Regions from separate parts of the Ornithinibacillus sp. 4-3 genome, predicted to be linked through region 2. Evidence: predicted binding sites of a transcription regulator. Region 2 holds the regulator's gene; the other holds the start of a gene.
What was found. Region 2 encodes LexA, which represses DNA repair genes until DNA is damaged. Its sites were predicted from a motif close to CGAACATATGTTCG; they were not measured.
Positions count from the first base shown of each region.

Region 1 (16,092 bases), 110 kb from region 2:
ATGGGTACCGATCATGAGGTTGTTCATCAGGGAAAAGCATCAGGTTATTTGAAATCCAAAACAGTGCTGGATTCAACAAACTTTGCTACGATGATGCAGCAATTTAAAGCAGAGAAGTTTATTGGTAAACGAATTAGACTTTCATGTTTTTTAAAAACTAAAGATGTAGAAGCATTTTCTAGTGTGTGGATGAGAGTAGATAATGCTTTTGGCGATGTATTACAATTCGATAATATGAGTAATCGTCCAATTGAAGGGGATACGAACTGGAATCGATACTCCATCGTTTTGGATGTTCCGACAGATAGCTCGATTATATCTTTTGGAATTATTTTATCAGGTCAGGGTCATGTATGGGCGGATCAGTTTACCTTTGAAGAAGTAGATAAAAATGTGGAGACAACTAATATAGAGATGCAATCAGAATTATTAGATGAGCCAATGAATTTATCCTTTGAAGAGGAAATTTATTAAAGATTATCGGGAAATCCAGACCATACGTTCAACGTGTGGTCTGTAACTTGTAGCTTACGAGCAGCTTAACAAAAATAAATATTGTTAATGTTCTCGTAAGCATCTGTTTAATTTCATGAAAACTTTCATTGTTATGCTTTAATAAGGCTTTAGAAAATAAACGGAATGGAAATCTTTTAGTAGGGGGAGATTTTTTGACAGAAACAGCTATGAAATTAATCAATTTAAAGAAATCTATCGGGAAAAATCAAATCATTAAAGGATTGGATTTTGAGATTAAATCTGGGGAAGTATTTGGATTCATTGGGCCAAATGGAGCAGGGAAAACGACAACGATTCGCATGATGGTAGGATTAATGAAAATAACGGAAGGAGACGTGCAAATACTTGGAAAAAGTATTAGAGATAACTATAAAGAAGCGATACGCGAAGTAGGAGCAATTGTCGAAAATCCTGAAATGTATCCATTTATGACGGGGCTGCAGAATCTAAACCATTTTGCTCGAATGATTCCCGGAATAAAAAAGGAAAGAGTTCAAGAGGTTATTTCCTTAGTTGGACTTGAGAAGGCAATTAAACAGAAAGTTGGAAAGTATTCATTAGGGATGCGTCAGCGATTAGGAATTGCTCAAGCATTATTACATAATCCTTCTATCCTTATTTTAGATGAACCAACCAATGGTCTTGACCCTGCAGGTATACGAGAAATTCGTCAATATATCAGAAGACTAGCAACGGAGGAAAATGTATCTGTTATTATCTCAAGTCATTTACTATCCGAAATTGAACTGATGTGTGATCGGATAGGAATTATAAAGAATGGAGAACTTGTTGCGATTCAAAATGTGGGTGATTCAACAGATAATGAAACGCAATTAAGCCAGATACAGATGGAAGTAAAACCTGCAAAAAGAGCTATTGAACTAATGGAAGAAGAACATGAGATTAATGCCGTTCTTTCTCGTGGTTTAATAACATTTAAAATTCAAAAAGAGAAAATTCCTAATATCATTCAAACATTAGTAACAAATGATATCTTGGTTTATCAAGTTGCGGTTTCACAGGGAACATTAGAAGATAAATTTTTTGATTTGATAGGGGAGAACATTATTGGTTAACTTAATGAAACTCATACATAATGAAATAACTAAAATATACATACTTAAATCAACTTGGATAATGTACATTCTTTTAGCAGTAATCATTTTGGGGATTGGGATTATGGTTAATTCTGTAGGTGATATAACAAAAGGTTATGGCGAGTCAACATGGCGAGCGGAGCTAGAAGAGGAAAATGAAAATCTTGTCAAAGAGATGGAAGAGGAATCATTTTTACAAGATATCAATACGAGTATAATTGCTCAAAACAATTACTATTTAGAAAATGACATCAAGCCAGCGGGTTATGGAGCATGGCAGTTTGTGATGGAGAATGAGCTCTTGGTACCCATTGTTAGCTTATTAACGATTATAATAGCAGCTGGAATTGTTGCAAATGAATTTAGATGGGGCACTATAAAGCTTTTACTTATCCGACCAATTTCCAGATCAAAACTATTACTATCTAAATATATTGCTGTGCTTTTATTTGCTTTGAATACACTTTTGTTTGTAGTTATTTTTTCGTGGATTATTGGTGCAATATTCTTTGGCATGGAGGGACTGAATCCTTCTATTGCAATAGATAAAGGAAACGGCTTGGAGTATGTAGCAGTTATTAATGAGGTCATTTCGGGATATGGATATAAATTGGTGAATCTAGTTATGATGGCAACCTTTGCTTTTATGATATCTAGCATTTTCCGCAACAGTGCTCTTGCAATAGGAGTAGCAGTATTCTTGATGATGGCTGGGAATTCCATTGTTATGTTTTTTGCGGAGCGTACATGGGCTAAATATATTTTATTTGCAAACACGGATTTAAGTCAATATTCAAATAGCAGTGAGCCTTTGATGGAAGGCATGACACTAACATTCTCTATTATAGTATTGCTCGTTTATTTCGTTGTATTTTTAGTAGCTTCTTGGGGTGTATTTACGAAACGTGATGTTGCGGGGCAATAGGTCAGTCGGGAGGTAGTGCTTAATATGCCTATTAAAAAGATATTTATTTCAGTCATTTCCGCAGTGCTAGTTTCAATGATTGCTGTTGGAGGAAGTGTTTTAGCAACTTTTCTCTACTACTACTTCATTGGAGAGCACTTTGGTGAAGTAATTACTATGGCACGAATAATATGGTTTTCTATTCTATTTGTCTTATCCTTTTTAGTTATCTTTTTTGGATTAGATAAAAAATAAGATGTTAATCTTTCTGTCACGCCCAAACATACTAATATTAGTAGCACAAAACTATTATTTTGGTTTTGTGCTATTTTTTATGAGCGATTTGCATAAATATAAAATTTTAAGATAATATTGCATATTCCGATAATTTATTATGCATTTAGAATTATTTAAAAATAGATATTAGAAAGAGGTGTTTCCATGAGCTTGGTTTGTGACAATTGTCATAAAATATACAAAGAGGATAATATTCAGTGGCGATGTAGTTGTGGATCTTATATTAGTTATAAGTATAGTCCATCATTTACAAAAGAAGATATTATAAGTAATCGATTCAATATGTGGAGGTACGATTTCGCTTATCCTCTCAAATATGGTGAATTGACTGTGACTTATAATGAAGGGCTTACTCCGTTAGTAAATGTACCTACAACAAAATGCCGTTTGAGAGCTAAGCTTGATAATCTTATGCCTACTAGCTCTTTTAAAGATAGAGGAACCGTAATGGTTGTTAATAGTTTAATCAAACACAATGTTCAAAAAATTACCGAAGACTCTTCTGGAAATGCCGGAGCTTCTGTTGCAGCATATTGTGCACTTGCAAATATTCAATCTGAAATATATGTACCTAAAGGAACTTCTATTGGGAAATTAGCACAAATCCAAGCCTACGGTGCTTTGATACATGAAATAGAGGGGAATCGTGAGGACGTAGCTGCTGCCGCACAAAAAGATAGCGAATCGTATGCAGGACATAATTGGCACCCTTTATTTATTCAAGGCACAAAATCATTAGCATATGAAATATGGGAACAAAACAATTTTGAGTCTCCAAAAAACATCATATCAGTTGCAGGAAATGGAAGTGCCATATTAGGAATTTATTATGGATTCAAAGAGTTGCTTGATAATCGACAAATCAGTAATATCCCTCGATTATTTGTTGTACAAGCTAAAAATTGTAATCCTATTTATCGAGAATTTTTCAACATTGGAGATCCACTTTCTTTTAGTAATACGATAGCAGAAGGCATTGCACTTTCTTCTCCTAATAAAGGAAGTCAAGTAGTAGCAGCTGTGCGAAATACAGCTGGACAAGTGCTAGACGTAAGTGAAGAGGAAATAATTTCAGCAGTCAAAGAACTTGCTACTAAAGGCTTCTATGTAGAGCCTACTTCTGCTGCTGCATATGCAGGAATTTGCCAACTTGTAAATGAAGGGACATTTCAAATCGATGATGATGTAGTGATGATGATATCAGGCGATGGGCTAAAGGCTAGTTCGACCATTTCAAAAATGATTAATGAAACAAATATTAACTTCTAAAATAGAATAACATTAACACTATCAATGCCTTCTGATTTTGTTGATGGATTACTACAATGATTATGATGAAGGGTGGTAGAATAATGACTACTAATAAAAAATCAGGGGGAATAAGAATTTGTCTGGTTCTGAGCAGGTAGTAGAATTTATGAAAAATCTTGACCATCCACTTAAAGAAGAAATAGAAGAGGTCCGAAGTATCATTTTAAGTACAGATGGTAAAATTACGGAACATATTAAATGGAATGCACCTAGCTTCTGTTACGAGGGTGAAGACCGAATTACGTTTAATCTTCATGGAAAAGGATTTATTCGACTTATATTTCATTGTGGTGCTAAGGTGAAAGTTCGAAAGACTAAAGAACCTCTGATTTTAGATTCCAGCGGTATGTTAGAATGGAAAGCAGCGGATAGAGCTATAATGAAATTTACTGATAAAAATGATGTTATAGCTAAAGAAGAAAAATTGAGAGAAATAGTAATAGAGTGGATTAAAGCTATTTAAGGTGAACGAGGTTTGCAAAAATGACTCAGCTTTATTTCAAAGCTACAGATTAAAAAGCACTGGTTAAATAAAATTAGCCAGTGCTTTTTAGCTTATTTATTCAAATAACTCTTGAGGATTATCTACAAGAGCTTGAAATCTATCCATAAATAGAGCTGCATGATAACCGTCACAGACAGAATGATGAACCTGTAAGGATAAAGGTAAATAAATATTGCTGTTCTCATTAATGAATCCACCTGCAGTTACTATTGGCAAAAAGTAATTTGAATTATTATTCATGTTTAAGTTAAAACCAGTAAAAGAAGTCCATGGAATCATAGAAATGTTAACGATATTTTCAGGTATAGGTGTTTTCGGAAACATTTTTCCTGTTGCATTGTACAGCTCCGTATCAGAAATGTAGTCATCATGAAACTTTTTAAAATCCTCACCTGTATTTGTGTAAATAGTGGAGAATAAATCTGATTTTTTATCAAAGATTGTATACAATGGAACTACTGTATCCCAGTATCCAAACTCCCCCTCAGCATTAAAGTTCATTCTAAAATGTTTATTTGAGTTTGTCACATGAGTAACTAAAAAAATGAATACGGGATAGAATTTATATCCTTTTTCTTTTGTCATTTTATATAGCTTAGTAATATTAATGTTTTTAGTGATGCTAAAGCTTGTTTGTTGGTTTGAGAAATGATTAAAAACTTCTTTTCTCTTCCAATTTTTTATATCAATTTTATTGAATTTCATCTTCTAAAAGCCTCCTAAAATTTTAGTGTTCGATAATTTTAGGAAGCTAACTCAACTGCTTTTTTCATTAGTATCATTCCTTTTACTTAGTATAAGTTAATCTTAACATATTATTTTATATGCTTTATATTCTTCCTTGGAGTAAATCAACAAGCTAGGTGAATTTATCGCCAACTTATTTTAATTTGAAATATCTAACGTATCTCAAACCATCACAACAGGAATGGTCATAGCTAGCAAAAGTTACGAAGCACAACGTAACATGTGTTGGGAGAGGTAGGATTAATGATGCAACAGCAGTCATGCAAAACATCAATGGTACTATCATAACCGGAAGCTAAATGATGAATACATATTGAAAATAGGAGTACTAATCACTAACCCTAATAGTCATATAGTTGGTGAATTGTTAAGAATTAGTGATGGGTGTAACTTAATCATGATATACTTCTATTAATTGGGTTAAGGGGGAGCGGATAAATAATGATCCAAGAATTAAATAGATTCACGGATTTATTGCTGTTATTAGAAATTTCCGATTTAATTAATATTTTATTAATCATAATTACTATAGGCACAGTAAGATATGCTAGTAAAACTCTATTGATGGAGTACTCCTCACAAATAATAATAAGTAGATACAGAATTCGTTCTCAAAATAAAGAAGGTGAATCTTATACATGGGAGGTAGATATAGAAAATAAAGGAAGAGGATATGTTGTTAAAGGATTTATCCTATTATCGATTAAATCAAGCGAAAGAAAGTTTTTAAAGCAATATCATTTATCGCAACCATTGTTAGACATTGACCCGGGTGAAAAAGATGTTATTAAGCTAGAGTTAAAGAAAACTGACCTAGATGGATTTGATTCATATTCCGATGGAACAAGATTAGAAGTATACTATCAAGATGCGATGAATAACATATATGTTGTATCACCTGGATCGGATAGAAATAATAAACACTTAGAAAGATTTGAACAGTTACCTAAAAAAATTATTTTCCCATCTCCACGTTATTTTATATACAAACACAAATTCAAAAAAGCCATTAAACAAGAAAATACATATGTAAGTAGAAAAAAACAAGAAATAGAACATAGTAAGAATGAAGCTATAGAGGTATATGAATCAATTGGAAAAAACACAGATGCCAATTAATTGATGTCAAAAGAGGATGCTTAAGGTAAGTAGCATATGCTAATGAAAAATTAAATGATCTAACGACGATATAGAAACGATAAAAAATAAAAAGATTTACAAACACGATATATCGTATGTTTATTAATAGCCTATAGTTAACATTTTTTATTTAAACGTCTCAATCATGAGATGTTTTTTCTTTTGTGTTTATCAGGGCGTATTTTTTAATCTGATGCAACATATTTTTGTATCAGCTAGATATCTATAATAGTGAAACAAGGTTTCTATAGACCCACCCGTGTTTGATGCTGTATCATATTTTAGATGAAACTAGTGGGAGGTCTATAGGTGGAAAACCAAAAATATAAAAACTTAAAATTAGGAGAACGTGCCGCAATTATTAGCATTATTGCATACGTGATTCTTTCCATAATAAAATTGACTGTGGGGTATATTGGTAATTCTACTTCCTTAAGGGCAGATGGCTTAAATAATACAACTGATATCATAGCATCTATTGCTATACTTGTAGGGCTTAAAATATCTCAAAAACCGCCAGATAAAAACCATAAGTATGGTCATTGGAAAAGTGAGTCTATAGCAGCATTGATTGCAGCATTTATTATGATTGCTGTAGGGCTACAAGTGTTAATCGACGCGACCGTCTCCATGTTTCAAGCACGAGAAGAAGCTCCAGATATTTTAACTGCTTACGTAGGGATTTTCTCTGCTATATCCATGTATTTTGTTTATTTGTATAATAAAAAATTGGCGAATAGAATTAATAGTAAGGCTGTTATGGCAGCAGCAAAAGATAATCTTTCGGATGCCTGGGTTAGTATTGGTGTGGCGATAGGTATATTCAGCTCACAATTAAATATGCCATGGCTAGATACTGTAACTGCCCTTATCGTAGGGTTGTTAATATGTAAAACTGGTTGGGACATTTTTACGGGGGCTTCTTATGAATTATCTGATGGATTCGATGAAGATAAAATTCAACTTTATAAGAATGAAATTTTAGAAGTGAACGGGGTAAAAGGAGTCAAGGAAATTAAAGGAAGGAACTATGGAAATAACGAGATATTAGATGTAGTAATATTAGTTAATTCAATTTTAGATATTAAAGAAGCGCATGACATAGCCACACAAGTTAACGAAGTTATGATGAAAGAATTTGATATATATGATGTTCATGTCCATGTAGAACCTGACCAATAAAAAGAAATATTATCAAAAAACGCTCTTTCAAGGGCGTATTTTTTATGCTGTTGGATCAGATATACATAAAGCAATGATGACAGGATAACAACATGAGATAAACAAGCACTTTTTGTAGTGATGGATCACCTGAACCGGAAAAAAGATACAGCAGTAGCTACATGCATAAAATAATTTAGCTTATAAGCATGGCGTATGGTAACAAGTTCACTGTTGACGGTTTTCCAGATATAAATAAGCAGTTTTAATCAGATGGTTTGTCCAATCAACTTTTAAAAATCTCCATATATTAAAATAAGGCTACTGGTCTTAATACTATTAAGGAGAGATTAATTATGTGTTGCGAAGATTCTATCAGGGCGTTATATAGGAGTAGACGTAGAAGAAAACGTAGAATATTTATTTGTGAATGCTGGGAAGTAGATAGATGCAACCATCATCATCATTGTGGATGTAGCTGTAGCCATCGTTGTCGACCTGAATTTGAATGTAGATGTAGAGAGAAATAAGATTATCCATCCCTTCACATTGTGAGGGGATTTTTTTATTTACTCCTTATTTTGTTGGTGAAAACATTACATACATATTTTACCACTTCTAATTAAGAACAAATGTTCCTATAATAACATTAGATGGAAGCATATATTCGTATTTATAGGAGCGATATGAATGGAAAGGTTTAGTGAAGATATAGTGATGATGGATTACACAAAAGAGCCAAGTCGAGATATCATGTGTATTGATGCTAAAAGTTTTTTTGCCTCCGTCGAAGCATCTGAACGTAATCAACATCCTTTAGAAGCAAGAATCGCTGTTGTTTCCAAACCAAATAATCAGGGTGGCTTAGTGTTAGCCTCGTCTCCACTTGTTAAAAAAGAATATGGAATTAAGACAGGAACTAGAGTCTATGAAATTCCTCGTAATGCCAATATAGAAATTGTAGAACCGCGCATGGCATTATATTTAGAAAAAAATTTAGCTATCTTACGTATTTTTAAACGATATGTTGCAGATGAAGATGTGTTGGTTTATTCAATTGATGAGTCGTTTCTTGATGTATCAAAATCTCACGCATTATTTGGATCGACAGACGATATTGCGCAACGTATTCAAGACGATGTATGGAACGAATTACGACTCGTTTTAACGATAGGCATAGGTGATAATCCTCTGTTAGCCAAACTTGCACTTGATCATCAGGCAAAACATGATGATCAAAACAGATTTATTGGTACGTGGAGATACGAGAACGTCCCCAATACCGTGTGGAAAATAGAATCTTTAAGTGATTTTTGGGGAATTGGCAGCAAAACAGAACAAAAATTAAGACGAATAGGCATCCATAATATATTTCAACTAGCACAATACGATGTGAATAAGTTAAAACAAAGATTTGGGGTATTGGGACAGCAACTTTACTTTCACGCTCATGGTATAGATAGGACTATGTTATCTGATGTCTATATTCCTAAAAGTACGTCTTTCAGCAGAAATCAGATATTAAATAGAGACTATACCAATAAACATGACATTGAGATTGTTATTCGCGAAATGACTGATGAAAATGTTACTAGATTAAGAAAGCACAAGCTAGTCACTGGTGTAGTGAAGCTATACATTGGATATTCAAAAAATATTAATCAAAGCGGATTTAACCACCAAATAAAAATTGATCCTACAGATAACTCCAGACAATTAAAAGGATACATGCTGTTAATTTTTAATAAATATTATGAGTATTTTCCTGTACGAGTGATTAATGTTACATTTGGAAAGCTACAGCCTAAACGATTATTACAATTGAGTTTATTTGATTCCATTGAGGATACTATTATTAGTGATAATTTAGACGATACAATAAGCCATATACGTGCCAAATACGGCTATACATCATTACTACATGCTTCTAGTCTAACGGACGCTGGAATGGCTAAGTTTCGTGCTAAATTAGTCGGCGGCCATAGAGCGGATAAGGAGGAAGATCAATGAGACAATTTTCCATACCAAAACGATGGAATGTTATTAAAGTTACACCAGAACAATTTGGATATGAAGATAGGGGTATTGTTAAATGGTTTGGTATGATGCTGAGCGACCATTCAGAAGCGCTAAAAAAAGAAGAAGTAGACAGACAAATGCTAACTGTAGCTCCTAAGAATAAAATGACGGAAATAGAGATTTCAAAAGCGTTATTCCATGCTAATGCAGATGATTACCCAATTTTGATTCAAGCAAATATCATAAAAAATGGCAATTATTACAAAGATATTGAGTGCAAAGTGCTAGGCTATGATGATAATCAAATATATTTACTGCTCAGAGATGGACGCACAGTTAGTTGCACACTAGATCAAATAAGAAATGTGGAATGTATGGATTCTTTTGAATGGTATGATAAGATGCATTAATATGAATAAGCCCCTCACTTTGATCAGGTGAAGGGCTTTATATATTATGAAGTAATTTTTTTCTTCGCAGTTGTTTTTGTAGCTGTCTTTTTCTTTACTGGTTGTTTTTTCGGTTTTGACTTAGGATTATCTTTTTTTGCACGATTAAGCGATTCTTGGAGCGCATCCATTAAATTAATTACATTATCTGGTTTAGCTTTAGATTCTCCACCAATTTCAATTTCTTCATTATTTTTCTTCGCTTCGATTAATTCCATAAGTGCTGTACGATAATCATCTTTGTATTTTTCTGGTTCAAACTCTGTGGTCAACTGATCTATAAGCATCTTCGCAGTGTCTAATTCTTTTTTCATGACACTTTCTTTATTAGGCACATTTGGCACATCTTTAACGTTACGTACTTCATCTGGGTAATGAATTGTTTCCACTACTATGGCATCTTTATATACTCGAATTACTGCAAGTTGTTCTTTGGAGCGAATCATCATCTTCGCAATCCCGATTTTTCCAGTATCGGTTAAAGCCTCTCGCAATAGCGCATATGCTTTTGAACCCCCTTCGTTTGGGGATAAATAGTAGCTTTTCTCAAAATAAATAGGATCAATTTCTTGCAGTTGTACAAAATCAATGATTTCTACAGCTTTATCTTCCTGTTCCTTTTTGAGAGCTTCCAGTTCCTCATCATCTAAGATGATAAATTTATTTGCAGCATATTCATACGCCTTAACAATATCCTCATTTTTAACTTCTTCCTCACAGTTAGGGCAAGTTTTTTCATATTTAATAGGTGTCTTACATTTCTTATGCAGCTGTCGCAATTTAATATCCTTATTCTCAGTTGCAGCGTGCATCTTAACAGGAATATTAACTAGACCAAAACTGATTGTTCCTTTCCACATTGTATGCATTTTCTATCTCCTTTTTTAACTTATTTTGCTATTTAGTTAGTTTTTTATACAAAAAATGAGACATCCTATTAAGTAGAGGTGATACATGTGGATTGGATGAAGCCAATAGAAAGAACAGATATTCCAGAAGGTGACGAATGGATATATGAAGTAAAATATGATGGATTTTTTTGTAGATTAAAATGGTTAGATGATAAGAACATTATTTTAATAAGCAAAAATAATCAAGATATCTCCAGTAAGTTTCCAGAGATTATTAAAGGCTGCTTGGATAATTATAGTTACTTTAAACACAAAATTCCTCTTGAATTAGATGGAGAACTTGTCATCTTGAATCATCGCTACCAAGCTAATTTTGGTCTTATACAGGCTCGTGGAAGAATGAAAAGCGTTGAGAGAATAGAAAAACGGGCAAAACAAAGACCAGCTACTTTTATGGCATTTGATATTACAGAAAAAAGCGGAAAGAGATTGCATCAACAAAATTTATCGTTTCGTAAAGTAATTCTTCATCAACTCCTGCAGTCAATTCCTGATAATCCGATTTTAAAATATGTAGAAACCTTTACATCCATTCAAGAAATCCAGAAGGTTGTTTCTACATCTAAGAGTGAAGGCATCATTGCAAAGCGAAAAGATAGCGCTTATCAAAAGGGAAAGAACCATCATGACTGGTATAAGATTAAAAATTGGAGAGTGATTCAGGGGATATTAACAGAGTATAATCCTAGCAATGGATATTTTACTGTTAACGTATTAGATGACGAAAATTTAATAAAGATTGGCATATGCAAGCATGGGTTATCAAAAAAATCAGTGGAAACTGTTCAAAATCTCTTTAAAGAGCAAGGTAATTTTTCTAACGGTACTTATCACTTACCCCCAGCAATAACTAGTACAATCAATACATTAGATTTACATGGTGGGGAGTTGAGAGAACCTAATTTTAAAAGCATTAATCCAAATATTCCTTATACAGAATGTACACTGGATAAATTACAACTAGATATGGCTCAAATGCCAATAGATGTGTCCAATACCGATAAATACTTATGGTCAGATGTTTATACTAAAAAAGATCTTCTAGTCTATATCCGGGAAATATCACCCTGGATGTTGCCATTCTTAAAACAACGTGCTTTAACAATTATCCGTTACCCAGATGGGATTAATAAAGAATCATTTTTTCAGAAAAATCTTCCTGATTATGCACCAGACTATTTATTATCTAATGATGCTGATTTTATCGTATGTAATCAGCTAGAAAGCTTAGTTTGGTTGGCAAATCATGGTTCTATAGAGTATCATGTACCGTTTCAACAGTTAGGGCAGACTACACCATTAGAAATTGCATTTGACCTTGACCCGCCCGATAGAGAACATTTTACACTGGCAGTAAAAGCAGCGCGATTGATAAAACAGATATTAGACGACCTAAAACTTGTATCTTATGTAAAAACGTCGGGAAACAAAGGTCTGCAAGTGCATATTCCTATTCGTAGTGGGAGTATGACATATGAAGAGACAGGCGTTTTTACGGAGGCAGTTGCAAAAACTTTGGAACAGGCATACCCGAACGATTTCACTACGGAACGTCTGAAAAAGAATCGTAAAGAAAGATTATACATTGATTATCTACAGCATGGTAAAGATAAAACATTAATTGCTCCTTATTCACCTAGGGCGACAAAAGAGGGAACAGTTTCCACTCCTCTATATTGGCATGAAATTCATCAAGGTTTAGATCCAACAGCGTTTACAATCACTAATGTAGCAGATCGAGTAAGAGAGATAGGATGTCCATTTACTGATTACTTTGAGACTGGAATTAAGCAACAGATGCGTAAAGTAATAAAAATGGTTAGGAACTAAAAAGAGAGCAATTGCTCTTTTTTTAGTATTGCAATTGATTTATAAACATCCTTATTTTCGATACAATTACCACGAATTTCTGTATATATCTCGGTCCTCCATATAAGTGCTACTAAATGTAATTTGCTGTTCATCTTCTGTTCACATTCGATAGATAAGCTATAGATGTTAACAGAGATTGGAGGAAATTAGAGATGAATATTGCATGGAAAGAAATAAAGAAAAATAAAGTAAGATTTTTGATTCTAGGTTCAATCGTTTTTCTTGTTAGTTTATTAACATTTATCATATCTGGTTTGGCAAATGGATTATCGCAGGACAATGCTGCTCTCATTAAAGATTTACCAAAAGGGCAATTTTACATGAATGAGGATGCAGATGAAACTTATAACCTATCAAAAATAAATAATGATTTACAAGAAGAGATATTAAATGAACAAAAAGATGCTGTGGCATTTTCTATTCAAATGGGTTTTCTAAATGACAAGGATGATAAACAACAAAGTGTTGCGTTTGTTACTTCTACCGATTCAGGGTTATTTGAAAATGTTAAACCAGGAGAAGTTATATTAGATAGTTCATTGAAGGATAAAGGTATAAAAATTGGGGATACATTAACGAATAATCAATTTAGTGGCGAGTTTATCGTAAAGGGATTTGTTGATCAAAAGAAATATAGTCATACCCCTGTCGCTTATATAAACATGGAAAATTATCAAGAAATTTATCGAGTTATGGAAATGCAATTACTTTTTATACCAAGGGGAGATGCTTCACAAAAATTAACTGGATTACAATCATTTTCAAATAAAGATTTTCTTAATACGATCCCAAGTTACAATGCAGAACAAATGTCTTTAAATATGATTGTTTGGTTTTTAGTTGTAATTAGTGGAATGCTGTTTGCTATCTTTTTCTATATGATGAACGTTCAAAAAATTGGTTTATACGGTATTTTAAAAGCAATTGGTGTAAAAACAAGTAGATTATTTAAAATGATGTGGACACAAATGCTTTTTATTACAATCATTGCACTGATTATGTCGATTACACTAAGCCAAATTTTCAATATGGTTGCACCTGAAGGAATGCCCTTTCATTTAACCTTTGCAACAACAGTACAATTATCTATCGTCTTTCTAATTATTGGCTTTATTGGAGCTACACTCTCAGGTTTACAAATCAAAAAAATTGAACCATTACAAGCAATACAACAAGGAGAGGTTTAATATGACAATTATCACACTTGATGAAGTAAGAAAAACATTTACTAATGGTGAAATAGAAGAAGAAATATTAAAAGGAATAAATCTTTCCCTTAGGGAAGGGGAGGTAACCGCATTAGTAGGTGCATCAGGCTCTGGTAAAAGTACGCTCCTTACAATAGCGGCAGGCCTACAACCTGCTTCAAATGGGAAAGTTATATTTGATGGTAACAATATGACTGCTATGAATGCTGAACAGGTACGTAAAATAAGATCAAGTAAATTTGGCTTTATCTTTCAATTTGCTCATCTTGTTCCTTTTCTCACAGTTAAAGAACAATTAGTGCTCATGCTAGATGTTTCTGAAACAAAATTAAAGAAAAATGAACAAAAAAGGGAAGTTGATAGAATCCTAAAATTAGTTGAAATGGACCATCGTGAAAATGCTTATCCATCTTCCTTGTCGGGTGGAGAGAGGCAACGAGTTGCAGTCGCTCGTGCAATCATTCATAAACCTAAAATAATTTTCGCGGATGAACCAACTGCAAGTCTAGATTCGAAAAAATCTAAAGATGTTATAGCATTGATTCGAGAGTTAACTAAAAACTTGAATATTACTACATTAATGGTTACTCATGATGAAGAAATGCTCTCATATGCTGACCAAGTTATTAAAATGAGTGATGGAATCGTTTTACAAAGTAGAGATTAAAGTTCTACATAATATAGGGGAAAGCTTAATTAACAGCCTAAACGTTTTTAAGTGGCTGTTAATTTGCTATTATTTATTAGATATACTTTTAATCGAATAGATGAACAAAAAACTAATATTTTGATTAAAATAGGAGAATACAAAATGACAACTATTCTAATTGTAGATGATGATATTAATATTTTAAAGCTAGTAAGTATTCACTTATCCGAATCTGGGTATAAAATATTTCAAGCAAAAGATGGTATTGAAGCATTGGGAGTTCTTAATAGAGAATCATGTGATTTAGCAGTAGTGGATGTGATGATGCCTTATATGGATGGTTATGCATTAACAAAGGAAATTCGAAAGAAATATGATATTCCAGTAATTCTTTTAACAGCTAAAAGTCATATTGAGGATAAAGAAGAAGGATTTAGATCAGGGACAGATGATTACCTGGTCAAGCCATTTGAACCAAAAGAATTAAACTTTAGAATAGAAGCTTTATTGCGACGATGTGATAAACAATTAGATGAATCTATTATTCGCTTAGGTAGTACAACTATAAATAAAAGAAATTATGAGGTTCAGATTAGGGATAGAACGATTCTTTTACCTTTAAAAGAATTTGAACTATTGTATTTTTTGGCTTTAAATTCAATGCAAGTATTTTCTCGCGATCAACTAATAGAGCATATTTGGGGTTTGGATTACGAAGGGGATGAACGAACAGTAGATGTTCATGTGAAAAGATTAAGGGAACGATTTTCTAAATTGACGAATGATTTTCAAATTAAGACAGTACGTGGAATTGGATATTCACTGGAGGCAAATCGCAGATGAGATCACTTTATGTGAAATTTGTTGTGATAACCATTGGCATTATGATTATTAGTGGAATTTTTGCTTTTTTAATTTCCAATGCGTATTATCAGCAAAAGTTAAAACCTTATAATGATCATAAAAACACAAAGATTGCATTAGATATTGCTGAATTTACCGACAATCATCCGGAGATAAATCTTAATGAGTACTTGGAAAATATCTCTTCTATTGGCTACCAAATTTTCTTGGTTGATAATTCTGGAAAGGAATCCTATTTTGGTGCACCTTTTAGGGAATATAATCTAGCTAATTCTACTAAAGAACAAGTATTAAACGGAGAAATTTTTCATGGTATTCTAGATTTTCCACAGGAAACATTTGTTACAGGTTTTTTTGCAAATGAATTAAAGAATACGATTGGTGTACCGTTAACACATAATGAGGAAAAGTATGCTCTTTTTCTAAGACCAGATATTAAGCT
Region 1 is NZ_CP162599.1:1,697,481-1,713,572, forward strand. It holds gene AB4Y30_RS08160 (AraC family transcriptional regulator) at 1-474, shown strand, start outside; gene AB4Y30_RS08165 (ABC transporter ATP-binding protein) at 669-1,592, shown strand; gene AB4Y30_RS08170 (ABC transporter permease) at 1,585-2,538, shown strand; gene AB4Y30_RS08175 (hypothetical protein) at 2,563-2,772, shown strand; gene AB4Y30_RS08180 (threonine synthase) at 2,959-4,083, shown strand; gene AB4Y30_RS08185 (DUF1801 domain-containing protein) at 4,202-4,588, shown strand; gene catA (type A chloramphenicol O-acetyltransferase) at 4,685-5,335, opposite strand; gene AB4Y30_RS08195 (hypothetical protein) at 5,819-6,496, shown strand; gene AB4Y30_RS08200 (cation diffusion facilitator family transporter) at 6,827-7,699, shown strand; gene AB4Y30_RS08205 (Y-family DNA polymerase) at 8,369-9,688, shown strand; gene AB4Y30_RS08210 (hypothetical protein) at 9,685-10,107, shown strand; gene AB4Y30_RS08215 (Ku protein) at 10,152-11,015, opposite strand; gene AB4Y30_RS08220 (DNA ligase D) at 11,112-12,887, shown strand; gene AB4Y30_RS08225 (ABC transporter permease) at 13,082-14,116, shown strand; gene AB4Y30_RS08230 (ABC transporter ATP-binding protein) at 14,118-14,804, shown strand; gene AB4Y30_RS08235 (response regulator transcription factor) at 14,949-15,629, shown strand; gene AB4Y30_RS08240 (sensor histidine kinase) at 15,626-16,092, shown strand, end outside.
Region 1: a site for LexA is predicted at 8,092-8,105, ahead of AB4Y30_RS08205 (Y-family DNA polymerase). Genes of this name have one in related genera too.

Region 2 (16,092 bases):
ACAGTTTTTGCGAACAAATGTTTGTTTTGTTTTATTATGCGAACAAAAGGATGAAATATAGGGAAAAGTTAAGCAAAAAAACGATGATATTTACCCTTAAAAAAGATAAATATCATCGCCTTGATTATATCTACATTAAAAAATATGTAAGTCTTTACTTTTATAAAAATTGTAATAAACCTTCTAAATTTTTCAATTCATAATCTGGAGCATAGGCAGGATCAAAAATAGTGTCATTAAGCCTATTCGTCCAGACACATGGCAACCCAGCTGATTTTGTTCCCATAACATCGATATATGACCCAGCAACATGGAGAACTTCTTCAGGAGAAATCTCTAATAAATTTAAAGGAAGTTGATAAATCTCCGCACTAGGCTTATAAACTCCTGCCTGATCTGAAGAAAAAATATAATCAAAAGAAAAATTAAATGTTTGATCTAATGTACGTAGCATGTACTCATCCCCATTTGAAAGCATTCCGAGTTTATACCCTTTTTCTCTAAGCCTCATCAATATTTGTTCTGCTTCAGGCCAAAGCTTTAATCGGCTCCATCCGGCTACTAATTGTTCCTTTTCTTGCTCTGTCAGATCAATTTTATATTGATTTAACGTATATTCTAGTGCGCGTGTCGTTAATGTATGATAGCTAACATATCCTTTTTGCAGAGAATTAGTAATCAATAAGTAATTCCATTGTCTATCGCGCCACATTTGAAACATGGTAGGATAGTGAATATTTTCATCCTGTAAAACATTTTGCAATTCCTGAACTACACTACCTTTAAGATCAGTTAAAGCTGAATATACATCAAATGTAATAACTTTAGGATTCATGATAAACCTCCAATTTGAATTTAATCTGAAGCTATTATAGTACTCTATATTTATATTAACTTTCTTATCCTTTAATATATTCTAACATTTTTATTTGTCCTGATTAAACTTTAATAAATATCCGCTAAAGCTTTATAATTAATCGTTACAAGTATTTCATTTTTTGATAAATCTTTACCACACAAGTTATTTTCTATAAGCTTGCTTACATTAAATAAAGAATTACCAAGAAACATTATTGCTGAGCGACTAGATAATACACTACTAAAAGAAACTCAAGATAAAGCTGTTCAACTTTTTGGAAACAATGTTACTGGGGCTATTTTTGGGGCTAAATAGAAACAGCTCAGCCCCACTCCCCTTTGTTATCAGCTTTTCCACTAATTTATTCGAACGAATGTTTGCATTTTGATTTTATGAATGATAAAATTAATACAATCAAACATAAAGAGCGAGGTGAAGCAGACATGTCAAAACTGGCTAAAAGACAACAAATGATACTCGATTACATAAAAGAGCAGGTTGAGATTAAAGGTTATCCACCATCTGTACGTGAAATTGCTAAAGCTGTTGGATTAGCTTCTAGTTCAACTGTTCATGGACATCTATCAAGATTAGAGAGGAAAGGCTATATCCGAAGAGATCCTACCAAACCTCGTGCGATTGAAATTTTGGATTTAGATATGGAAAATTCAGTTCCAAAAGATGAAGCTCGCTATGCTCCCGTTATTGGGAAAGTTACAGCTGGTATTCCTATTACAGCAATTGAAAACATAGAAGAATATATTCCTCTACCACGTTCTGCTGCTAATGAGAACGATAATTTATTTATTTTAATTGTTGAAGGAGAAAGTATGGTTAATGCAGGAATCCTAGATGGAGATCGGGTTATTGTTAAACAGCAAAACACAGCATTAAATGGTGATATTGTAGTAGCGATGACAGAGGATGATGAAGCAACTGTCAAAACTTTTTATAAAGAATCTGATCATATCCGTTTACAGCCTGAGAACGATTATATGGAGCCACTGCTTTTACAAAATGTATCGATTCTAGGTAAAGTCATTGGATTATATCGTCATTTTGGATAAGAAAATATAGCCTTAAACCATAAAAAGCGAGCTTCGTTGATTTTAATATGGATCAACGAAGCTTGCTTTTTTTATTTACTAATTATTAAGTTACCTTGTTGGATATAACCTTTTTCTATTAATTTATTTACACAACCTATTATCGCGAGTTTGACATGCGCATATGTTAATCCTCCTTGTACAAACACAAGATAAGGAGGTTTAATTGGGCCATCAGCACTTAACTCAATACTCGCCCCTTGAATGAAGGTTCCAGCTGCCATAATTACTTCATTATCATATCCTGGCATCTTACTTGGATAGGGGGCAACAAATGAATTAATAGGTGAGTTTTCTTGAATCGCCTGACAAAAAGCAATCATCTGTTCTGGATCATTAAAAGTAATCGACTGAATTAAATCCGTACGTTTTGCTTGATAATGAGGTGTTGTCGTATATCCCAGTAATTCCATAAGTCTTGCAGTAAAAATCGAGCCTTTGATAGATTCCCCAACAACATGCGGTGCTAAGAAGAATCCTTGATACATTTCCTGGAGCATATTTAAAGTTGCTCCTGCTTCTTTTCCTAAACCTGGAGCTGTTAAACGATTAGCTGCTTGTTCTACAATATGTTCTTTCCCAACGATATAACCACCAGAACGAACCAAGCCTCCACCGGGATTTTTAATTAAAGAACCAGCAATAACGTCAGCTCCTACATGTAATGGTTCACATTCTTCTACAAATTCTCCATAACAATTGTCAACAAAGACAATGATGTTTTCATTTATTCCTTTTATGAAATTAACCATTTCTGCAATTTCATCAATCGTAAATGAAGGCCGATCACTATATCCTTTTGACCGTTGAATCCCAATAACCTTTGTTTTACTAGTAATAGCTTTTTCCACTTCTTGAAAGTCTACATTTCCACTTTCCAGTAAGGGAATCTCATTATATTCTATATGGTAATCCTTTAAAGAACCTGATTGATTTCCACGTTTTCCGATTACTTCTTCTAACGTGTCATATGGTGCGCCTGTAATATACAATAGCTCATCACCTGGACGCAATAAGCTAAATAAGGTTGTTGAGATCGCATGTGTTCCAGAGATAATTTGCGGACGCACAAGTGCATCTTCTCCCCCAAATACTTCTGCATACAGTTTTTCTAGACCTTCACGACCTAGATCATCATAGCCATAACCATCTGTAGAGTTAAAATGATAATCGCCAATACGATTATTTTTAAATGCTTCTAAGACTCGTTTTTGATTTATCTCTACCATTTTATTTACTTGTTCATGTAGTGCCACGCACTCTGCTTCAACTTGTTGTATGATTCGTTCCATCATTTATGATATTGTTCTCCTTTATAAAGCCTTGTAGTGGATGCTCTCCTGATATATAACCATGGACAACATATTCATTTGTTTCTTCATCAAATTGATTATATTTCACAATCGATTCATTTAATAGACGGTGTAATCTCTTTGTTTCATTCATTGGTAAACGTAAAGCATATGACTCCCAGTTTTCACAAATTGTTTCTTCTGTTTTTATAATTAAACGCTCTAACTCAGCTTCATCATATGCGCTAATAACAATACTTGGTTGATGTAATGGAATAAAATCCGATGTTATTTTATCCTTTTTATTATAGACCGTCAACATGGGAATTTGATGTGCTTCTAAATCCTCCAAAATTTTTAACACTGTTGCTTGATGCTGCTCTTGATCAGGATGTGAGCTATCTACAACATGCAAGATTAAATCTGCTTCAGTAACTTCTTCTAAAGTCGAACGAAAAGAAGCGATTAATGAAGTAGGTAAATCTTGAATAAATCCTACCGTATCCGTAACTAATGTTTGAAAGCCTGAAGGCAATGGGAGCTGTCTCGTTAACGGATCAAGCGTAGCAAAAAGCTGATCTTCTTCTAATGAATCACTATTTGTAATCCGATTAAAGATGGTTGATTTACCGGCATTGGTATAACCGACAATAGCGATTTGAAATACGCCCTTTTCCCTGCGATGCTTTCGATATTGTTCACGCTGTTTTACCACTAAAGTAAGTCGACGTTTAATTTCATCAATACGTCTACGAATATGTCGTTGATCTGTCTCAAGTTTTGTTTCCCCAGGACCACGTGTACCAATTCCCGCTCCAAGACGAGATAGTTCAATTCCAATACCTCGTAATCTCGGCAATGTATATTCTAATTGTGCCAATTCGACCTGTAGCTTACCTTCTTTTGTCTTTGCACGCATAGCAAATATATCTAGGATCAATTGACTCCGATCAATGACACGTACTCCAAATAAATCTCCTAAATTTCGTAACTGCCCAGGAGATAACTCATCATTAGAAATAACAAGATCGATTTCTAAACTATCCACTCTTTCTCTTATTTCATTCACTTTTCCTGAACCTAAGTAAGTAGCTGGATGAATCTGCTGACGATTTTGTGTAATTACTTCGATCACTTCACCACCAGCTGTTGCACTTAATGATTTTAACTCGTCAACGGAGGATAAAAATCGTTCTTCTTTTTCGAATGGTCTTTTTACTGCCATGATAAGAATTTTTTCTTTTTCATTCATATAATTTTTTTCCGTCCTTTACATATAGATTACTTTTATTCTACATTAATTTAGAAAATATGATAGCAATAGGTAATGCTTTGGGGAAATTCTATAAAAAAGAAAAATCTTCTTTTGATAAAAAAATGAGGTCTTCTGCAGTTAAAGGTTGTTTTTTCATTAAACGAACCGCCTGCTTACGAATCGCATGTTCTATTGTGTTTCGTACATAACGAGCATTAGCAAAATGGCGGGTTGATGTGCTTGTTTTTTCATGAAAATGCTTTTGCAAATGCCATTCCGCTTCCTTCGTTAAAGAAAACTCTCTTGCCATAACCATCTTTTTAGCTACCTCAAGTAATTCTTTACCTGAGAAATCAGGAAAATCAATAATAAATGGGAATCTTGACTGTAGTCCAGGATTTAAATTCAAAAAATTTTCCATTTCATTCGGATAGCCTGCTAAAATAAGTACAAAATCAGTATAATTATTCTCCATATGTGTTACGAGTGTATCGATTGCTTCTTTTCCAAAATCCTTCTCTCCACCTCTTGAAAGAGAATAAGCTTCATCAATAAATAAGATCCCACCTTGTGCCTTCTGAATCAATGCCCTTGTTTTTTGTGCAGTTTGCCCAATGTATTCTCCAACAAGGTCAGCACGCTCTACTTCTATAAATTGTCCTTTAGACAAAAAATTCCATTCATAATAAATTTTTGCAAGCTTACGAGCAACGGTTGTTTTTCCTGTACCAGGATTACCTGTAAATAGCATATGCAAAACTTGTTTGCTGCTTAGTAAACCAAAATTTTCTCGTTGCTGATTAATCCATAACATCGCGCAAATTTCCTTTAATGTGCCCTTTATTTCATTCATATTAATTAAATCTGCAAATGCTTTATCGATTTGTTCTAATAAAGGATGACTTACTTCATTCTCCCGTTGATATAAAACATTTTTCTCTTCTTGGAGAACAATATTAATTTTGGATGTTTTTGCTTCCATAGCCTTCACTTTCACAAGATCACCCCTGTGTAAGCTAGTATATGAATTCATATCAGAATTGTGACATTCGCCCAGTTTTTTTCATAAAAAATCGTTTTGTAAGGATTACTTACTTCCTCACAAAACGATTTTTATTATTCTTCTTCAAAAGATATATTCTTCTGTGGTGCATATGTTGAAATCGCATGCTTGTATATAAGTTGCTGCTTCCCTTCTGATTCCAGTAAGACCGTATAATTATCAAAGGCTTTTATTATTCCCCTTAATTGAAATCCATTGGTTAAGAACACTGTTACAGCCCCGTGTGTCTTTCTAAGTTGATTCAAATAGAAGTCTTGAATGTTTACTGATTGTGCCATAGCGATTCCTCCTTATTTCTATCTAATAAATAACATTCTATATTTTTTTAAGGATTCCTTCTATATCTTTTAATATTTTTTTGTAATTTTCTATTTTCTCATCTGGATTCATTGAATACCAAGTAATATCCATTTTGTTTTTAAACCAAGTATATTGACGTTTAGCATATCTACGGGAATTTCTTTTGAGTAGTTCGATTGCTTCTTCTAATTCTTGAAATCCTTCGAAATAAGGAATGAATTCCTTGTAACCAATGGCTTTCATAGATTGACAATCCTTTAATCCAAGCTCATAAAGTCTTTTTACTTCAGCTAACAATCCTGCCTCCATCATCAGATCTACACGGTGATTAATTTGTTCATATAATAATTTTCTCTCCATTTCTAAACCAATAAAAATAATATGGTATGGAGATTCTTTCGTCTGTGTTGCTTCTATCTCAGACATCTTCTTCCCAGTTGTTTCGTAAATTTCCAATGCTCGAATAACACGACGATGGTTATTTGGATGTATTTTCTCTGCTTGAGCAGGATCTACTTCCTGTAAATACTCATACAATGGAGAAATACCATGCTTCTCTAGCTGTTCCTCTAATCTTTTAGTAATTGATTCATCACGTTGTTTATCAGAGAAATGATAATTATATAACGCTCCTTGAATATAGAGTCCACTACCCCCAACAATAATTGGCAATTTTCCTCTTTCTGAAATCTCATGAATATATTTTTGAACATCTTCTTTAAAATCAGCTACAGAGTATGCTTCATTCGGTTCTATTTGATCAATCAGATAATGAGGTATCCCTTGCATTTCTACTGGGGTTACCTTTGCAGTTCCAATATCCATCGTTTTATATACTTGCATGGAATCACCGCTAATAATTTCACCGTTAAATTGTTTAGCAACTTCAATACTTAAATTTGTCTTTCCAACCGCAGTTGGGCCAACAATCACTATCACAGTCTTTTTCAATATTCTACTCCTATTACGATTTAATAACTACATCACACGTTTAAACATTTTTTCTAAATCATATGAAGAAAAATGAATAATAATCGGCCTGCCATGTGGACATGTAAATGGGTCAACTGTATTTCGTAAGTCTTCAAGCAAGCGAAACATATCTTTATCATTTAAATAGTGATTTGCTTTAATCGAACGTTTACATGACATTAAAATTGCAGCCTCTTCACGTAATTTTTCGATGTTAATTTTTTCATTTTGAATGATTTGTTCTACCATTTCTTGAATAATTTCTATTTCAAATCCTTTTGGAAACCATGTAGGATGAGAGCGAATAATATACGTTTGATGACCAAACGATTCGAAAAATAAACCTACTTTTTCAAATTCTTCTTTAAATTTTTCAATAAAAATAGCTTCTGTCTTCGAAAATTCAAAGGTAAGTGGAATAAGCAGCTCCTGAGATTCATTAATGGTTTTACCTAATTTCTCTTTAAAAAATTCATATTTAATTCTTTCTTGTGCAGCATGCTGATCAATTAAATATAATCCTTGTTCATTTTGAGCAATAATATAAGTTCCTTGAACTTGTCCAACAGGATACATAACTGGAACACGCTGTTGTGGCTCTACTTCTATTTGCGGTGAATTTTCTTGAACAGGTAACGGAGTTTCTTTTGGTTCTTTTTGCTCTATATGAATTTCTTGTTCTATTTGATTTGGTAATTCTTCAGTAATACTTTTATGCTCAAAAACTGGAGTTTCGTGGATTTGCATTGTTTCATTTACTTTGTATGGTTCCGGAACTACATGTTTTTGCCATTGATTGAAATCAAGCTCATGTTGAACTGATTTTCTTTCTTCTGTCGTTGGTTTAGGCTTTATTTCTGGTATTAATGTTTGTTTACGAAAGTTATCACGTATCATTACTTCAATGGCCTCTATTAGCTCTTTTTCTTTACTAAAACGTACTTCTAGCTTTGTTGGATGTACATTCACATCAACTAAGATTGGATCCATTTGTATAGCTAAGACAGCAACTGGATAGCGATTAATTGGAAGTAATGTGTGATAAGCACGTGTAATCGCATGATTTAATGCATGACTACGGATATACCTACCATTAATGATAATAGAAATATATGAACGACTAGCTCTTGTTAATTCTGGTTTAGAAACAAAACCTTGTATCTGGAAATCTAATGTTCGCTTTTCTACAGCTAGCATTTGCTTTGCTACATTCATTCCATAAATATTCGCAATCACTTGTCGTCCATCACCAGATCCTGTCGTTTGGAATAATCGCTTCCCGTTATGTGTTACTTCAATTCGTATAGATGGATTTGCAAGAGCAATTCGGTTCAGGACATCCGTAATATGCCCTAATTCAGTATGGAGTGTTTTCATGTACTTTAACCGTGCAGGTGTATTAAAAAATAATTGCTGCACAGTAATTTCCGTACCTTGTCTGGCATCACTACGATCTCGATGCGTAATTTCGCCACCTTCTAATTGTAGTAGCGTTCCTGCTTCTTCGCCTAATGATGTTTTAATAGTTAGATTGCTAACTGAAGCAATACTCGCTAATGCTTCACCACGAAAGCCTAAAGTACCAATATGAAATAAATCTGTTTCATACTTTATTTTGCTCGTTGCATGCCTTAAAAAGGCACGTTCACAATCCTCTGGAGACATCCCCTCCCCATTATCCGTGATCTTAATTTCTTCAAGACCTGCTTCTACTAAATCAATTTTAATCCATGTGCTTTTTGCATCAATGCTGTTCTCCATTAACTCTTTTACAACTGAGGCGGGTCTTTCAACAACCTCTCCTGCAGCAATTTTATTAGCAAGTGACGCTGGGAGCTGAATAATTTTCAATGCTTCCACCCTCTCTCTATTGCTCTTGTATTTGTTTCTGCAAGCGATATAATGCATTCATTGCATCTAATGGAGTCATTTCAAACAAAGGAATCTCCTTTAGTTCTTCCATAACCTTTTTATGAGCAGAAGAAACTATTTCTTTTGAGACAGATTTTGTCGCTTGCTTGTTTTCTACAAAGAAAGATAGCTGTCCTACTTCCATTTCTTCTGATGTTTCTTTAACCGTATTTACTTTCTCTTTATCCTCAAGCTGTTCTAAAATTGCTGTTGCTCTAGAAATTAATCCTGCTGGTAAATTGGCTAATCTAGCAACATGTATCCCATAGCTTTCATCTGCTGCTCCATCTTTAATTTGATGGAGGAATACTACTTTTCCATCATGCTCCTCTGCCCGAACATGAATATTTTTCAATCGGTCTAACTCATCCTCCATGGATGTCAATTCATGATAATGGGTAGAGAATAATGTTTTTGCATGAACATGATGATGAATATATTCGACGATGGCTTGGGCAAGTGCCATTCCATCATATGTGCTTGTCCCTCTACCAATTTCATCTAATAAAATAAGGCTATTCTCAGTTGCGTGTTGCAGAGCATGATTAGCTTCCAGCATTTCTACCATAAAAGTGCTCTGGCCTGCAACTAAATCATCCGCTGCCCCGATTCTTGTAAATATTTGATCGAATATTAATAGATCAGCATGTTCACAAGGAACAAAGCATCCAATTTGTCCCATAATCACTGTTAGAGCAAGTTGACGCATATATGTACTCTTCCCAGACATATTTGGTCCTGTAATCAATAAAATCGTTCGTTCATCATTTAAGGAAACATCATTAGGTACATAAGATCCGTTTTTCATCACTTGTTCTACTACCGGATGTCTTCCTTGGGTAATTTTTAATTCCTTCTCAACAAAATTTGGTCGTGTATAATTATTCGCTTCACTAACTGTCGCAAAAGACTGTAAAACATCAATCGTACTAATCACTTCTGCTAAAAATTGAATCTCTGGAATATGATCTTTGATTTTCTCACGAATCTCTGTAAATAATTCATACTCTAATTCAACACTTTTTTCTTCGGCTTCCAAAATAAGTAATTCTTTTTCCTTTAATTCAGGAGTAATAAAGCGCTCCGCATTTGTCAATGTTTGCTTACGTTCATATCTGTCTTCTGGAATAAGATATAGATTAGCTTTCGTCACTTCAATAAAATAACCGAATACTCGATTGTATTTAATTTTAAGTGATTTAATATTTGTTGCTTCTTTCTCCGCAATCTCTAACTCTGTAATCCACTTCTTGCCATTTTTAGCAGCTTCACGGTATTTATCTAATGTTTCATTACAACCTTCTTTAATAATCGAACCTTCTTTTACTGAAATAGGTGGTTCATCAATAATGCTTGTCTCCAGTAACTCCACAATTTCTTTTGGATAGAAAAGGCGCTCCATTAAATTCTTAATTTCTTGATTATCATTTAATAGCTCAAGCACGGAAAGAATTTCTGGGATATTTTGTAAAGATTGCTTCAATTGAATAAGATCACGAGCGTTCGCATTCCCAAAAGCAATTCTTCCCGCTAGACGTTCTAAATCATATACAGATTTTAATGTCTCTCTTAAGCTATCTCTTTCCATAAAGTTATCATATAAACTTGATACAATTGCTAGTCTTTCTTCGATACGTTTTTTATTTAATAAAGGACGTTCTAACCATTTTTTTAATAAACGAGTTCCCATTGCGGTTATCGTGCGATCTAACACCCACAATAAGCTGCCATGTTTTCCTTTTTTCATAATTGTTTCTGTAAGCTCTAGATTACGTTTGGAGTACATATCTAGTTTTAAGTAATTATCTAATTTAATTACTTTTGCTGGTTGTAAGTGATCAAGAGATCGCTTTTGTGTATGTTGAATATAGTTTAATAGACGGCTAAATGCCTTCATCAGACGTTCATCATTCAACAGATGATCACAAAGATTACGAAACTCTGCATTAAAATTAACCTCATCTTGGTAGGATAACGTTACATGCAGTCTCTCACGAAGCTGTTCTTGGAATTCATTTGGAAGCTCTGATGAAATAACAATTTCTTTTACCGATTGATTATATAACTCATGAAAGACTGCATCCCAGCCTTCTTCAATTAATGCAATACTATTCTCACCAGTTGATAAATCATTATAGACAATCGCATAAGAACCATCATTGAAATGTGTAAGGCTTGCAATATAATTGCTTTCACTTTCCTTCAACATTCCATGATCCATCACCGTTCCTGGTGTAATGATTTGGACAACCTCACGTTTTACTACGCCTACAGCTTTTTTAGGATCCTCCACTTGTTCACAAATAGCCACTTTATAGCCTTTATCAATCAATATTTTGATATAATTTTGTGCAGCATGATAAGGTACCCCACACATTGGAATTGGTTCATTTTGCCCTGGATCTCTTTTTGTCAATGTAATTTCCAATTCTCTTGCAGCTAGTACCGCATCATCAAAAAACATCTCGTAAAAATCGCCGAGACGAAAAAACAAGAAAGAATCTCTATGTTCAGCTTTAATTCGTAAATATTGTTCCATCATTGGTGTGTGCTTTGCCATGATTTGTCCTCCAAATACACAAAATTAGTTAGATTAATTATAACATATCACTAGACCAATTACGTCAGACATAATTACATCTAAATTTTCTAGCGTTTAAGCATTTTTTTCAAATAACAAAAAAAGAGAGGTTGTTAGTTATCTGCAAATGCATGATTAAACTTCACCTCTCCCTTATTCAGCATTTCTTTTTACATGTTTTTTCTTTGTATTGATTCTAAATTTATTAGTTGTTAAGAGTTTATGCTCTTTTCTTCCGTAAAAAATCAGGGCTGACATCACGCAATTCCTCATCTGTGACTTTTTCATCCCAGTCGTCACTGTCTTTATCTTCATATGCTTTTTGATCAACACGGACAAATACTTTTGTTTCGCCAATAACTTTAACAACAAATTCTCTTTCTACTTCTACAACCATTCGATTGCCTTTTTCTTCAATTACACATTCCAAACAATTTGGCTGCTGGACAACACGGACAATAATTTCAAAATCATCACTAATACAATGATCATCACGAATAGTTAAAGGAATCTCATCACAATAATTTACACGTTCTGTTACAACCTCTGTTTTCGTGTTATCACTGTATGAATACCAAATATTGATGTCATAGCTTCCATTAATCTCTACTTTATGACGTCCTTTTTGGACTGCTTGATACTCATGATTGATAATCCAGCAACCTAGAATACTTGATGGGCGATGAAGCGGTTCTATTTTGTGCTTATCTTTTACAAACTTTTTCCCTTTTCCACAAACCGCTTTCGTAATGATTTCACGATAATCTTTATCTAAATAAGACATTTACACGCAACCTCCTCTTTTCTCCATTTCATTTTATGCAAGGCATTTACCTAAAGTGCATAGAGCTTTCTTACATTTCATAATTAAAAATAGAAGAAGTTTAGAAATTCATGATATATTTTATTAATTTTGTCTCTCCAAGCATAAAAACAGAAAAGTAATTAGTCTTTTATATAGATATGTTCCTATCATGCAAATGTCCCTGTAGGAAGTCAGTTTTCATTATACTTTCATACCCATCAAAAAAAGTGATTCTATCCATTGCGATCAGCAATGAACAGAACCACTTTTTATTTATAATTAATATAGCCTGGTAAACCAGGATCTCTTTGATAAGTGCCTCGATTTATCCATTTATTTTCTGATGCTTTATCTACTTGCCATACATCATAATTAGAGTACTTTCTATCGCCAGCATCATCTAACACTATCCATCCCGTAGCTCCTGCATAGTTTTCTGAAAGAGAAATAAGGTTTTCCTTTAGCTCAATCGGATCACCTGGTATATCCATTTTTTGAGAAACAGACATTAGCAATCCAATGATGTCATATGCAAATACAGCTGTTGGTATAACTTCCACTTCAGCCTGATCGGCAATCTTTTGTGCAATGGCTTGATAAATATCCGTTTCTGGTGCACTAAAAGATAAACCTGTAAATGCTACTTCCTTTGCAAAATCAAAAGCTTCCTTATCTGCCATTAACGGTTCATTACGTGTTAAAGTTTCAGTACCATACCACTGAACAGCGGTTAGATGTTTCGATGCTTTAAATATTTCAGTTGCTTCATCAAATGCAATCAGCATAACACCCGTCTTTGTATCATTTAGTGTCGTGGCATCCTCAATTTGCTTAGCTATTACTTCAAAATCAGTTTTATCTGGTTGATATTGAATTGGTTCGGCTATATTGCCTGTAGGAGATAGCATTTTATAATTTTCCACAAATAATTGTAGTAATTCATTTCCATAGATATCATTACGGTATACTGGTATCACATATTCTATCTCTTCATCAGTCAATAATGTCGCAAGTGCATTAGCTTGATGATGGTCATTTGGTACAATGCGAAAGATCCCGTCATTAGCTTCACTTAGTGATGGGGCTGTACTACTGTAGCTAAGAACTACAACATCCTCTGTATCTGCCCATGGTTTTAAAGCTTCTATTTCCTGACTAGCTCCTGCAATAAAGATAGAAATTCCTTCTTTATAAAGTTGTTTGGCTTGTTTTAGTCCTTCATCTGGATCACTTTGGCTATCCTTTACTACTAAACGAAATTGAAATTCAAAACCAGCTATTGTTAAGAATTCATTCGTATCTGCTACTGAGATATTCAATGCCTGGTTTATCATTTCAGCTTTTGATGACAACTCTCCAGTTAATGGTAAAATTACACCAATTTCAATGATTTTTGCCTCAGTATTCGCCAGAGTTGGCTCATCTTCTTTCTGACTTACCCAATAGATAGCTATTCCTATAAGAATAAGAGCAGGCCATAGCCATAATTGTACTGCCTTCTTTTTCATCCTCTACTCTCCTTATAAAAATACTTTATCTCATATTGCCAATAATGGAGCTTCTTGATTCTTGCATTTTTTTGATAAAATTAGTCATTAGATCAAATGCTTCATTTCGTTTATTAGATAAAGATTGTAACCTAAGCATGTCCATTTGTTGAGTATTATGTAAAACATCCATAGCCCTGTTTAATGATTCTTCTAATGCTTTATCGTTTGCTTCTTGAGCCAAACGAATTTGTTCATGTAATCTTGCAACTTCGTCATTTCTAGCTTGTACGGCTTGTAGCTGTTCCTTTAATTGCGTATCTAAAAGTTGTGTCCTTTGTGTTTGAACATGCATTAAAGCTGTTTCTAGATCCATTGAGCTAAGGTCAAGTCCATTTAAATTTGATCCCATTGCCGCAATTTGAACTTGCTGTGTTTGCTTTTGTGCTACTTGCGCTTCTATCTGCGCTACAGCTTTTTCATCTTCTTTTTCTTGAGCATTGACCAATTCTTCCGCTAACTCAGTTATTTCTTCTTCAACGTTTTCTATTGCTTCCAATGATTGCTCTAATTCTTCTTGATACTGCTCTTGCGCCTCTTCCTCAGCAATAACAGATGAATCTAATTCCAGATTATCTCCAGTAATTTCAGTATACTCTTGCTGTACTGTCTCGATTGCTTCTATTATCTCTGCATTCGAGTCATTATTTGCTTCTACAATATTTATAAAACTAGATGTCGCCAATCCTCCAGCGATTACAGACAATAATGTAGCATGTTTCCATTTTTTCATCATCGATAGCTCCTTTTAATCAACTCTAAATAGCTAAAATAGCCCACTTCTTTTTGATCATATATTATTTCTTGGATTATGTATATTGAGGAATGTTAATAGTTTAAAATAAATTTTTCTCCACAAAAAAATCCGATAATACATTAATCGTATCGTCGGATTTCAGTAAACTATTTAAATTTTAGATTTGTTTTCCTGTTTTACCAGACATCAAATCTCCGCCTGTTGCTTCAATAACAGAATTCGTAATCTCACGTGCAATGGTACCTGTTACAAGCTGTAATACATCATTTACTACAATTTGATTTTCTTTAAATTCTTGAACAACTGGAATAGCATCAATTTCGTTTTGCAAGCGTTCAATTTCTTCCTCTACTTTTTTCAATGCTTCCATTTTTTCATATGCTTGTAAGTTAACTGCTTGTTTCTGTAAAGTTTTCAATGCTTTAATCATTTTTTGTAAATTTTCATGATTATTTACTTGTGCTTCTAATTGCTTGAAACGTTCAATTTCTTCTGTATGTGCAAGCATAGCAGCTAATTGCTTTGCTTCTTCTAATACTTCTTTTCTTGTGTATTTTGCCATGTTAGTTCACCTCAACTTGATTTTCAACCATTTCTCCGTTTAAAGACCATGTTTTTGCGTCTGTAATTTTTACATCAACAATTTGGCCGATTACTGATTTTGGCCCACGGAAATTAACAACTTTATTCTTTTCCGTATAACCAGCAAGAACATCTGGATCCTTCTTACTCTCTCCCTCAACGAGGACTTTAACAACTTTTCCTTGATATTCTTGCATCGAATCTGCTGCTTGATGATTTACTAATTCATTTAAACGATATAGTCGACGTTTTTTCTCATCCATTGATACATCATCTTTACGGGCCGCTGCAGGAGTACCTTCACGCGGAGAATAAATAAATGTATAAGCTGATTCAAAACCAACTTCTTCTACTAATGTCATTGTCTCTTCGAATTGTTCTTCTGTTTCATTCGGGAAACCAACAATAATATCAGTCGTTAATGTTACATTAGGAATTGCTTGTTTTATTTTTCTAACTAATTCTAAATATTCTTCTCTTGTATATTTACGATTCATTCTGCGTAATACTTCACTACTTCCAGATTGAACAGGTAAATGTATATGATCAAGTAGATTTCCACCTTGTGCCAATACTTCAATTAAGTGGTCATCGAAATCACGTGGATGTGATGTTGTAAAACGAACACGTGGAATATCGATCTTATGCATATCATCCATTAAATTAGCGAAGGTATAATCAATGTCCTCAAAATCTTTTCCATATGCATTTACATTCTGCCCAAGTAATGTCACTTCTTGATACCCTTCTGCCGCTAAACGACGTACTTCTTGAATAATATCCTCTGGGCGACGGCTTCTCTCTTTACCACGAGTCATTGGAACGATGCAGTATGTACAAAATTTATCACAGCCATACATAATATTTACCCATGCTTTAATTTTTCCATGACGTACTTTTGGAAGGTTTTCAATGATATCTCCTTCCTTCGACCATACTTCTACCACTTTTGCCTTACTATAAAATGCTTCCTTAATTAAATGTGGTAAACGATGAATATTATGTGTTCCAAAAATTAGATCCACATGCTGGTGCTTCTGCATAATTTTATTTACAACAGAT
Region 2 is NZ_CP162599.1:1,583,333-1,599,424, reverse strand. It holds gene AB4Y30_RS07710 (haloacid dehalogenase type II) at 161-835, opposite strand; gene lexA (transcriptional repressor LexA) at 1,303-1,926, shown strand; gene AB4Y30_RS07700 (aminotransferase class I/II-fold pyridoxal phosphate-dependent enzyme) at 1,998-3,260, opposite strand; gene hflX (GTPase HflX) at 3,232-4,509, opposite strand; gene AB4Y30_RS07690 (AAA family ATPase) at 4,601-5,509, opposite strand; gene hfq (RNA chaperone Hfq) at 5,629-5,853, opposite strand; gene miaA (tRNA (adenosine(37)-N6)-dimethylallyltransferase MiaA) at 5,891-6,826, opposite strand; gene mutL (DNA mismatch repair endonuclease MutL) at 6,854-8,698, opposite strand; gene mutS (DNA mismatch repair protein MutS) at 8,715-11,318, opposite strand; gene cotE (outer spore coat protein CotE) at 11,560-12,123, opposite strand; gene AB4Y30_RS07660 (ABC transporter substrate-binding protein) at 12,414-13,652, opposite strand; gene AB4Y30_RS07655 (hypothetical protein) at 13,678-14,424, opposite strand; gene AB4Y30_RS07650 (RicAFT regulatory complex protein RicA family protein) at 14,606-15,010, opposite strand; gene miaB (tRNA (N6-isopentenyl adenosine(37)-C2)-methylthiotransferase MiaB) at 15,012-16,092, opposite strand, start outside.